DNA from 3 places in the Sphingobacterium daejeonense genome. Region 1 is predicted to be linked to each of the others. Evidence: riboswitches for the same ligand, from Rfam matches in the RefSeq annotation. Region 1 holds a riboswitch; each other region holds the start of a gene.
What was found. A riboswitch is a leader RNA that binds a small molecule or an ion and turns the genes downstream of it on or off. The one in region 1 is predicted to bind S-adenosylmethionine.
Positions count from the first base shown of each region.

Region 2: another riboswitch for S-adenosylmethionine. It lies ahead of FGL31_RS15850 (5-oxoprolinase); the one in region 1 lies ahead of metE (5-methyltetrahydropteroyltriglutamate--homocysteine S-methyltransferase).
Region 3: another riboswitch for S-adenosylmethionine. It lies ahead of FGL31_RS08320 (O-acetylhomoserine aminocarboxypropyltransferase/cysteine synthase family protein); the one in region 1 lies ahead of metE (5-methyltetrahydropteroyltriglutamate--homocysteine S-methyltransferase).

Region 1 is NZ_LR590470.1:3,990,439-3,994,276, forward strand. Features, by position in the region: gene FGL31_RS26770 (sensor histidine kinase) at 1-685, shown strand, start outside; gene FGL31_RS19150 (response regulator transcription factor) at 705-1,394, shown strand; SAM riboswitch class I at 1,751-1,850, shown strand; partial or broken gene metE (5-methyltetrahydropteroyltriglutamate--homocysteine S-methyltransferase) at 1,925-3,838, shown strand, end outside.
Region 2 is NZ_LR590470.1:3,265,184-3,269,021, reverse strand. Features, by position in the region: partial or broken gene FGL31_RS15855 (DUF2891 domain-containing protein) at 1-942, shown strand, start outside; gene FGL31_RS15850 (5-oxoprolinase) at 1,168-1,425, opposite strand; SAM-I-IV-variant riboswitch at 1,489-1,583, opposite strand; gene rpoN (RNA polymerase factor sigma-54) at 1,628-3,091, opposite strand; gene FGL31_RS15840 (transglycosylase domain-containing protein) at 3,318-3,838, shown strand, end outside.
Region 3 is NZ_LR590470.1:1,733,874-1,737,711, reverse strand. Features, by position in the region: gene dapA (4-hydroxy-tetrahydrodipicolinate synthase) at 1-781, shown strand, start outside; gene FGL31_RS08325 (hypothetical protein) at 875-1,306, shown strand; SAM riboswitch class I at 1,487-1,600, shown strand; gene FGL31_RS08320 (O-acetylhomoserine aminocarboxypropyltransferase/cysteine synthase family protein) at 1,846-3,153, shown strand; gene FGL31_RS08315 (homoserine O-acetyltransferase family protein) at 3,200-3,838, shown strand, end outside.

The DNA.
Region 1 (3,838 bases):
CAATAATATGACTCATGAATTCAAGACTCCAGTTGCCACAATTATGATTGCCAGCGAATCACTTCGTGATCCTGAAATCTCCTCTGATGGCAAAAGAGTCAATAAGCTTGCGAACATAATTTATGATGAAAATGTTCGGTTGGGCTCACATATTGAAAGGGTTTTGAACATAGCTAGGTTAGAGAAAGAAAACCTAAAGATCGAGCGCGTCAATGTTCATATCAATTCACTTGCAAATGCTGTTTTGGAAAGCATGCGTCTACAAATGGATAAGGCTGAAGGAACCCTAAACATTGATATTGCTGCTGATAACGACTTGGTTGTTGGAGATGAATTGCACTTGTCCAATGTGATGTTTAATTTGGTTGATAATGCGATTAAGTATTCCAAAGGAAAACCAGAAATCACTTTTAGGACTTTTAATAGAGGGAACAACATTGTAATTTCTGTTGCAGACAAAGGAATGGGGATGACCAAGGACCAACAAGAAAAGATCTTCGATCAATTCTACCGTATCCCAACAGGGAACATTCACAACGTGAAAGGATTTGGTTTAGGACTTAGCTATGTAAACGATATTGTCAAACGCTTGAACGGTAAAATCACCGTTAAGAGTGAAAAAGATAAAGGCACACAATTTGAAGTAACTCTTCCTTTGAAAAATGCATCTAAGGAAGTTGCATAATCATTAGATAAAGAAAAGTATGAATCAAAAGATATTATTAGCAGAAGATGATCCTAATTTGGGTGAATTACTAAAGGATTATCTAGAATTAAAAGGAAAATTTGACGTGGTACTTTGTACCGATGGTCAGGAAGGCATGGATGCTTTTCGTAAAGAGGAGTTTGATCTATGCATCTTGGATGTCATGATGCCCAAGAAAGATGGTTTTTCATTGGGGAAAGATATCCGCAAGATCAATCAAACGGTTCCAATTATCTATGCGACTGCCAAGGGAATGATGGAAGATAAAACACAGGCCTTTGAATTGGGTGGAGATGATTATATCACAAAACCATTCCGTGTTGAGGAGTTATTGCTTCGCATCAATGCGCTTCTTAAAAGAGCTTCAAAAGATAAGGAGGAAGAAGTTTCTGATAAATTTGAAATCGGAGATTATTTCTTTGATTACACCAGTCAGATTATTTCGTATAAGGGCCAACAACAGAAGCTTTCCACGAAGGAAGCCGAATTATTGCGCTTACTTTGCTTGAAGAAAAATGATGTCTTAACTCGTGAGGAAGCCTTAATCAAGATTTGGCATGACGACAATTATTTTACCGGCCGAAGTATGGATGTTTTCTTGAGCAAGCTTAGAAAATACCTTAAGGAGGACCCTAATGTTGAAATAGTTAATGTCCACGGTAAAGGATATAAGTTGTTGGTGAGCTAAGGATTAGATAGTTTGGTTAAGACACTAGACATAAGACATAAGACATTAGACTATTGTCAAATTCTAAAATAGTTTACCTTTTTTATACATTGTCCGTACCTAAATAGAGCTGATCGAATAGCATTATATTAAAACATTATAATTCTAAAAATAAATGAGGCATATCAAGCCTCATTTATTTTTTTTAATTAATTTTCTAACAGTAGCTGTTAACTCGACCAAATTCTAAAAATGTAATTAATATTTTATGGATTATTTCATCTCTCTTGTGTCTTGTGTCTTATGTCTTATGTCTACTTCAAGCCGTCTCTTCACTTTTTTTTGCATATTAAAAATCTAATTCCTAACTTAGCCCCCGCTTATAGAGAAAGGCAGAGGGACTAGACCCGATGAAGCCTTAGCAACCTGTCCCTTGACAAGGTGCTACATTCTACCCCTGATTGGGAAAGATAAGCTGGTTACAGACATCCTTGGTAGCCTTCTCTTAGCAAAAAGATTTATTGAAATATATTTAATTTAGTAGAGAAAATATGCTATTAACAAACAATTTAGGTTACCCACGTGTGGGCGCATTCCGCGAGTTGAAGAAAGCTAATGAAGCTTACTGGGCGAAGAAGATTAGCGCGGAAGAATTATTGCAGGCTGGACTGAAAATCCGTGAAAGCAATTGGAAGACTCAAAAGGATGCTGGAATCGAGTTGATCCCATCTAATGACTTCGCATTCTATGATCAAGTTTTAGACTTGTCATTAACTGTAGGAGCTATCCCTGCTCGTTACAATTCCTTATTAAACAAAATCGATCGCCAATATAATCTTGATTTATATTTCGCGATGGCACGTGGTTTCCAAGAAGGTGGCGTAGATGTTACTGCTATGGAAATGACTAAGTGGTTTGATACTAACTATCACTATATCGTTCCTGAATTCGTAAAAAACCAAGAATTCAAACTTACTTCAGAGAAATTCTTAAGTGAATACAATGAAGCAAAACAATTGGGTATTGAAACAAAGCCTGTTTTAATTGGTCCAATTACTTACCTTTTATTGGGTAAAGAAAAAGAAGCAGATTTCAACCGCATCGATCTTATCGACAAATTACTTCCTGTTTATGAAGAGATTTTAGGCAAGCTTGCTGATGCTGGGGCGAAATATGTTCAGATTGACGAGCCTTTCTTGGCTTTAGACATTGATGATGCTACCAAAGCTCTGTATGGCAAAGTATTTGAAAAATTAGCTGCTGCAGCCAAAGGCATCAAATTAATCGTTGCTACTTATTTCGAGGCATTAGGAAATAACGAGGATATCGCTGTTAATCTTCCTGTGCATGCGTTACACCTTGACTTAGTTCGTGGTGAAAACCAACTTGACACTATATTATCAAAAGTTCCTGCAAACTTAACTCTTTCATTAGGGGTTATTGAAGGCCGTAATATTTGGAAAAATGATTACGAAAATTCATTGAAAAAAATCAAACAAGCAGTTGATGCGTTAGGAAAAGACCGTGTTTGGGTTGCTCCTTCTTCATCTTTATTGCATGTTCCTTTTGATTTGGACAATGAAAACAATGAAGAATCATTACCTGCAGAAGTTAAAAACTGGTTAGCATTTGCAAAACAAAAACTTTCTGAGGTTAAAGATCTTGCTGTATTGGCTGAAGGTGAAGTTGATGCTGATACTCAGAAACGCTTTGAAGCAAACAAAGAAGCTGCTGAGAGTCGCCGTACTTCTCCATTGATTCACAAACCAGAAGTTAAAAACCGTGTAAGCAACATCACTGATGAAGATGCAAAACGTACTTCATCATTTGATGCTCGTAAAGCTGCACAACAAGCTAAATTCAATCTTCCTGGATTGCTACTACAACAATCGGTTCATTCCCACAAACAAAAGATGTACGTAAGTGGAGAGCTGACTTGAAAAAAGGAGCTATTTCTCAAGAGGAATACGACAAAGAAATTGCTGCTGAGACTGAAAGAACAATCAGATTACAAGAAGATTTGGACATCGATGTATTAGTTCACGGTGAATTCGAACGTAATGACATGGTTGAGTACTTCGGTGAGCAATTAGCAGGATATGCATTCACACAAAACGGTTGGGTTCAATCATACGGTTCTCGTTGTGTTAAACCTCCGATTATTTTTGGTGATGTGTACCGTCCAGAAGACATGACAGTACGTTGGTCAGCATATGCTCAGTCATTGACTAACCGTCCTGTTAAAGGAATGTTGACAGGTCCTGTAACGATTTTACAATGGTCATTTGTACGTAACGACCAACCACGTTCAACCACAACATACCAAATCGCTTTGGCTATTTTAGATGAGGTTCAAGCTTTAGAAAAAGCAGGAATCAAGATCATCCAAATCGATGAGCCAGCTATCCGTGAGGGTCTTCCATTACGTAAAGCAGATCAACAAGAATACTTGGATTGGGCAGTTC
Region 2 (3,838 bases), 730 kb from region 1:
GGAGTATCCAAATAAACTGGGCCAAGTATTAGGTTCGGATGCTGACCTGAAAAGTCCAAAGAGTTTAAGGCCAGTTTTTTATGGCTGTTTTGACTGGCATTCCTCCGTACATGGTTACTGGTCGATCGTAAAATTGATGAAGCAGTTTCCAAGTCTAGACAATGCCGGAAAGGTAAGAGCGGCATTGAATCAGCATATTACGCCAGAGAATGTTGCTGTGGAATTAGCCTTTTTCAATGATAAAAATAATTTGAGCTTTGAAAGGACCTATGGTTGGGCTTGGTTGTTTAAATTACAGGAAGAATTGTCTACTTGGGAGGATGTGGATGCCAAAAGATGGAAAGCCTCACTTCAACCATTGGTAGACCTGTTGGTTACTCGCTATAAAGAATATCTTCCAAAGTTGGTCTACCCGATCCGTGCAGGACAGCATGATAATTCAGCTTTTAGTCTTTCTTTATCCTTGGATTATGCCAATACAGTAGGCGATGATACTTTTAAACAAGCATTAAAGGAAAATTCTATTCGATTGTTCAAGGACGACAAGAATTGTGATCTAGCTTATGAACCCAGCGGTTACGACTTTTTATCACCTTGTTTGGAAGAAGCATATTTGATGAGCAAAGTCTTGGATAAATCAGAATACATTACATGGTTGAAAGCTTTTATGCCTGATTTGTTCAATGATGAATTTAAATTAGAACCTGCACTCGTGAAAGATAGGAGTGATGGTAAGTTGGTCCACTTGGATGGGTTAAACTATAGTAGAGCGGCTTGTCTTTTTGGGATTTCGAAAATGGACCCTGCATTGGAGCACCTGAAAAAGATGCTGTTGAACATTTCAATTTCTCGATTGGCAATTTAAGTGCAAAAGATGATTATATGGGAAGTCATTGGCTTGGGACTTTCGCTTTGTATGCTTTAGGTAGATATGAGATGTGAGATATGAGATGTGAGATGTGAGACAGTAGACGTAAGACAAAAGACAGTAGACGTAAGACAAAAGACAGTAGACGTAAGACAAAAGACAAAAGACATAATACTATATGCTTAAGACTATTGAGCCTTAGACTGCTAAGACGAAGACAATAGACAATAGGCTATAGACATTTACGGCGTCATACCATTTCTAATGTCTAATGTCTATTGTCTAATGTCTATTTCTACCTATTCCGGAATAAGTCTATTTTCTGATAATTTGACTGGTACTCGTTGTATTTGAGTAAATCCGTCTTCGGTGCTGATTATTGCGGAGAGATCAATTCCTCGTTTAGATAAGGTGCTCAACAAAGCAGTTCTGAAAGCTGTTTTATTTTTTCCCCAGTTTGATCTAACTAAGTCATTGTTTAGAATTACCAATTCATTGGTGCTGTAGTGGTGGAATTGTTCCACTAGGTGTTGTTGTAAGGGTTTTGTGTTGGACATACAATTAATGTTTAAAGGGTTTAACCATAATTGCATTCAGAGAAGTCTATTTTAAGACCTTGCAATATTCTTTTATTTTGGCTTGCCGCCCGTATCGATTTACCACCGCGGTGTCTTTCACTCGGTTGGTATTGCTCGTGCAATTCTGAATACTCTACAAACTTAGTAGATTATATTTTAATATGCAAGTGAAAATAAAATTTTATAATTCTTTTCTTAAACGTGCTACCGGGATGTTCATTGCTTCACGGTATTTAGCAACAGTACGCCTCGCGATCGAATAACCTTTTTCCTTCAGGATTTCGGTTAATTTCTCATCTGCCAAAGGTTTTCTCTTGTCTTCGTTAGCAATACACTCCTCTAGAATCTTTTTCACTTCTTTGTTAGAAACTTCCTCGCCAGATTCTGTTTGAATAGCTTCTGAGAAGAATGATTTTAATAAGAAAGTTCCGAATTCTGTTTGCACGTATTTGGAGTTGGCAACGCGGGATACAGTTGAAATATCCATTTCGATCTTGTCGGCTATATCCTTTAAAATCATTGGTTTAAGCATTCTGTCGTCGCCAGTTAGGAAGTAGTCATATTGATATTCCATGATAGCATTCATGGTTTTCAAAAGAGTCTGTTGTCTTTGTTTGATGGCATCGATAAACCATTTTGCGGAATCAAGTTTCTGTTTAACAAACTGAACTGCTTCACGCATTTTTTTGTCGTTTTTTTCCGCTTTTTCGTAATGCTCAAACATTTCTTGATAAGACCTTGAAACTCTTAGTTCAGGGGCGTTTCTGCCATTTAAGGTCAAGTGCAGGATACCATCATTATTGGAGATATGGAAGTCAGGGATAATCTGCAATTGTTTTCCTGCAGCTGCACCTGAATCACCTGGCTTAGGATTCAACTTAAGAATTTCATTGACGATTTCTTTCAGCTCCTCAGAGTTTACACCTAATTGCTTTTCGATTTTATCGTAATGTTTCTTCGTGAATTCATCGAGGTAATTTTCCACGACCATCATCGCTTGTTGGATAATCGGGTTGGTGAGATCTTTCTTTCTTAACTGGATTGCCAAGCATTCCTGAAGATTCCTTGCTCCAATGCCGGCAGGGTCAAATGATTGAACAATCTTGAGTATGTCTTCGACATCTTCTTCTTCAACAATTACATTTTGTGAAAACGCAAGGTCGTCAATCAAAGATAGGATAGGTCTCCTTAGGTAACCATCGTCATCAAGAGATCCGATTATTTGTTGACCAACTATATAATCTTTATCAGATAGTGCTAGTAGATCAAGTTGGTTTTGTAGATTTTCGTAGAAAGAATCTTGTACAGCGATAGGGATTTCTTTTTTTCCGTCTTCATCATCATGGTCATATCCACCGCCATAGTCTTTGTAGTCATCTTCTTGGATATATTCATCAACACTGAATTCATCTTCATAGCTGTTTTCTTCCATGTTGAAGTCATCATCCGGATCTTTATCGGGATATTCTTCCACGGGGTCGTTCATGTTAGTCAAACTACCGTCCTCCAGCGCAGGGTTTTCTTCCAATTCTTCTTTGATGCGGGCGTCCAATGAAACTGTTGGCACCTGTAGCAATTTGATGAATTGAATTTGTTGCGGTGAAAGTTTTTGTAATAGTTTTTGCTGTAAAGTTTGTTTTAACATGTCCCCAATAATAAATCACGTAAAAATAGGTAAATATATTTAATAAGGTAAAGTTTATGGTAACAAAAACTGTTTTAGGTACAGTTTTTGCTATTATAATTGTCGGATAAACAGCCTAGTTAAAAACCAAAAAACTCATTTGTTAAAATTCGTTAATTTTCTCGTAAAGCTTCCTTTTTAGGCGAATTGATGTAATTTTTTCCAAAGTTTTGTTCATATTTACCGTATGTTTAAACGTGTTCGGAACAAATTTTTGCGCATCGCACTGATTGTTATTTACTTTGTTATTTTATTTACGTGCGCAGTTCAAATTAACTTTCTAGGCTTGTTCGGTTCTTCACCGACAAAAAAAGAAATTTTGTTACCCGAACTAAATGTTTCTTCTGAACTATATACTGCAGATTCTGTATTGATCGCTAGATATTACAAACAGGATCGGGACCCAGTTCCATTTGACAGTATTTCTCCCAATATTATTAATGCTTTGATTGCAACCGAGGATGTACGTTTTATGAAGCATCATGGAGTTGATTTCTTGGGTTTGTTTGGTGGTATTTTTTCAACCTTAAGTGGAAGTGACCGTGGTGCCAGTACTATAACTCAGCAACTTGCAAAAAATCTATATAGAACAAGATATCAAGATTCACAAGGTTTATTAGGTAAGATCCCTGGGATAGGTTTGATCGTCACAAAATATAAAGAGTGGATGACTGCTTTTAAATTGGAAAGCAAATATAGCAAGGAAGA
Region 3 (3,838 bases), 2.3 Mb from region 1:
AATCGAGGGAGGAATTGATTATTTGGTTTCATTGGGCACAACAGGTGAAACTGCAACATTGAATCCTGATGAACGAAAGAAGGTGTGGGAATTTACTTCTAAGCATGTCAATAAGCGTATCCCATTGGTAGCTGGAATCGGTGGCAACAATACTTTTGAAATAGTTGAACAAATCAAGAATTTTAAGGTATTGGATTACATTGCTATTTTATCAGTTTCACCTTATTATAACAAACCAACGCAAGAGGGAATCTATCAACATTATAAGGCTATTGCTGAGGTTTCGAAACTTCCGATTATTCTTTATAATGTGCCTGGCAGGACAGGAAGTAATATGAGCCCGGCTACGACGGTCAGGTTGGCTAAGGATTTCAAAAACATAGTAGCGACAAAAGAGGCTTCGGGAAATTTTTCCCAATTCAGCGAAATCTTAAGAGATAAACCAAAAGATTTTCTTTTAATCTCTGGAGATGATCCTGTTACACTTCCTATGATGGCCATGGGAGCAGCAGGAATAATTTCTGTGGTAGGCAATGCCTATCCAACAAAGGTTTCTGCATTGGCACATTTATGTAGTGAAGGTAATTTTGATGAGGCTAGAGCTATTCATTTGGAATTATTAAACATGATAGACCTGTGTTTTATTGAAGGAAATCCTGCAGGAGTGAAATATATTCTCGAGAAAAAAGGAATTGGAAAGGACTATGTGAGGTTACCATTGGTACCGGTCAGTCCGAAAACAAAAGAAGCAATAGATGCAGAGATGCAGCTACTCGGATAAAAAAATTAATAGGTTGGTCATGTAGTTTGGCCAACCTTTCTTATTTTTAGGTATTCTTAATTGTATCTATAGAAAAACTGAATTAACAAAATAATGGAAACAACTACCCAACAACCCAGCAAAAGGGGTTCAGGCTTCAAAAAGTTCATCAGCTGGTTTCTACTCATTATCTTCTTGGCATTCGCAGTATTTGTTTATTTCAAGTACTACTTTGTTTTTGGCGAAGGAGTTAAATCGGGAACTTTAAATTATGCAGTAAAAAAGGGAAATGTCTTTAAGACCTATGAAGGAAAATTGATTCAGGAAGGTATCCGCAGTCAAAATACGGGGACTGGAATCTCCTCCAATGAATTTGAATTTTCTATCGAGAGCGATTCTGTATTTAAAGTATTGGAGTTAAATAGTGGTAAGGCTTTTGATCTTCATTATAAAGAATACCATGGTGTGTTACCTTGGCGTGGAAACACGCGTTATGTAGTGGACAAAATCATCCAAATGCATGATGCAAAGAACAACACTTTTTAAAAAACTGGTATTACAATAACAAAATATTTGGGACCTCAAATCATTGTAAGTGAATAGCCTAACAAGATTTGAGGTCTTCTTTTTTCTAAAAAAATTGCAAAATTAATTTCCGTAGCCTATATTTGCGGAGTACTTCGATAGTGGTACACTAATCATTACCTCTCTAAAAAAGATGGTCTTGATTTATAAAGAAGTGGCGAGAGACTGGCTCAATGACCCACTGGCAACCTTCAATAAGGATTGAAAAGGTGCCAATTCCTGTCCGAAGCAATAAAGCTCAGGAGCATATAAATGAAATAGACTATGACTTCAGAATTTTCAAAATCAGAATTATTATATCTTGTCGGAAAACCGACAACAGATTCTTCTATTAAGATTAAATCCATCAACTGTATTTGTATTTCTCGAATGCGATAGTCGTCCTATGGCAGCATTATTCTTATTGAATACAATTGTCCATCAGTAAATGACGACCTAAACACAGAACTTCAAAGGATTTAATAATTTCATTTTACTAACATGATTAAAAAAATATAAAAATGGCAGATAATAAAAACCTAAAATTTGAAACTTTACAAGTACATGCAGGGCAAGAAGTAGATCCTACTACTGGTTCCAGAGCATTGCCTATATATCAAACTTCTTCTTATGTATTCGAAAATGCAGAACACGGTGCCAACCTTTTTGCATTGAAACAATTCGGTAATATCTATACCAGGATTATGAATCCTACTACTGATGTTTTCGAAAAACGTATAGCAGCATTAGAAGGCGGTGTAGCAGCAGTTGCTGTAGCTTCAGGTCAAGCAGCACAATTTATCGCTTTGACAAACATCCTGGAAGCAGGTGAGAATTTTGTGTCTGGTTCTAACCTTTATGGTGGTACTTATAACCAATTCAAAGTGTCCTTTAAAAGATTGGGTATCGAAGCAAGATTTGCTGAAGATACAGATGCAGATAAGATCGAAGCTTTGATAGATGACAAAACAAAAGCTATCTATGTAGAAACTATCGGCAATCCAAGCTATAATATTCCAGATTTCGAACGCATAGCTTCAGTAGCAAAGAAGCATGACCTTCCATTGATCGTTGACAATACCTTCGGTGCTGGCGGTTATTTGTTCAAGCCTTTAGAGCATGGCGCAAATGTAGTTGTTGAATCAGCAACTAAATGGATTGGTGGACATGGAACAAGCATTGGTGGTGTAATCATTGATGGTGGTAACTATAATTGGGGCAATGGAAAATTCAAGCAATTTTCTGAACCATCGGAAGGATACCATGGTTTGGTATTTTCAGATGTATTTGGAGAAGGTGGACCATTTGGTAACATTCAATTTGCCATCCGTGCAAGAGTTGAAGGATTAAGAGATTTTGGCCCTGCCCTATCCCCTTTCAATTCTTTCTTGTTAGTTCAAGGATTAGAAACATTATCATTACGTGTACAACGTCACGTTGACAACACGCTAGAGATAGCTCAATGGTTAGATTCGCATCCACAAGTAGAACATGTAAGCTATCCGGGTTTAAAAAACCACCCATACCATCAAAACGCACAGAAATATCTAAAAAATGGATATGGGGCCGTGCTTTCATTTACCATTAAAGGTGGCGTGGAAAAAGCCAATGAATTTATTGATGCATTAGAATTGATCAGCCATTTGGCAAATGTTGGAGATGCTAAGTCATTGATTATCCATCCAGCAGCAACTACTCACCAACAGTTGAGTGCTGAAGATCAGAAAAAAGCAGGTGTAGCACCAGGTCAATTAAGACTCTCAGTAGGTATTGAACACATTGAAGATATAAAAGCGGATTTAGCACAAGCATTTGACAAAATCAAATAAGGTGGGGACCTTATTTGATTTTTATGGAGGAAGATAATTTATAAGAATGAGTTTAAGAACTTTCGGATATAACCAAGATTTCGAATTAGAAAGTGGCAAAAAACTGGCAAATCTTCAAATTGCGTTTCATACTTATGGAAACCTGAATGAAGACAAATCCAATGTGATATGGGTTTGCCATGCATTGACTGCTAATTCGGATGTGTTTGATTGGTGGCCTGGATTATTTGGTGAAAACGAATTATTCAATGATAAAGACTATTATATAGTTTGTGCTAATGTTTTGGGCTCGCATTATGGGACTACGAATCCCCTATCGACAAACCCGGAGACTAATTTGCCCTATTATACGGATTTTCCTCAATTTACCATACGTGATATCGTACATGCACATCAACTATTAGCGAATCATCTAGGAATCAACGAGATTAACACATTAATAGGAGGTTCCTTAGGAGGACAGCAAGCCTTGGAATGGACAGTTTCAAAAACAATCAAAATCCATAACCTAATTGCAATTGGCACAAATGCTTTCTTTTCGCCATGGGGTATTGCTTTTAATGAGAGCCAAAGGCTTGCTATTGAAGCAGACTCGTCGTTCTTTGAGAAAAAACCTGATGCAGGACTCAAAGGATTAAAAGCCGCCAGAAGTATGGCCCTACTCTCTTATAGGACCTATAATGCG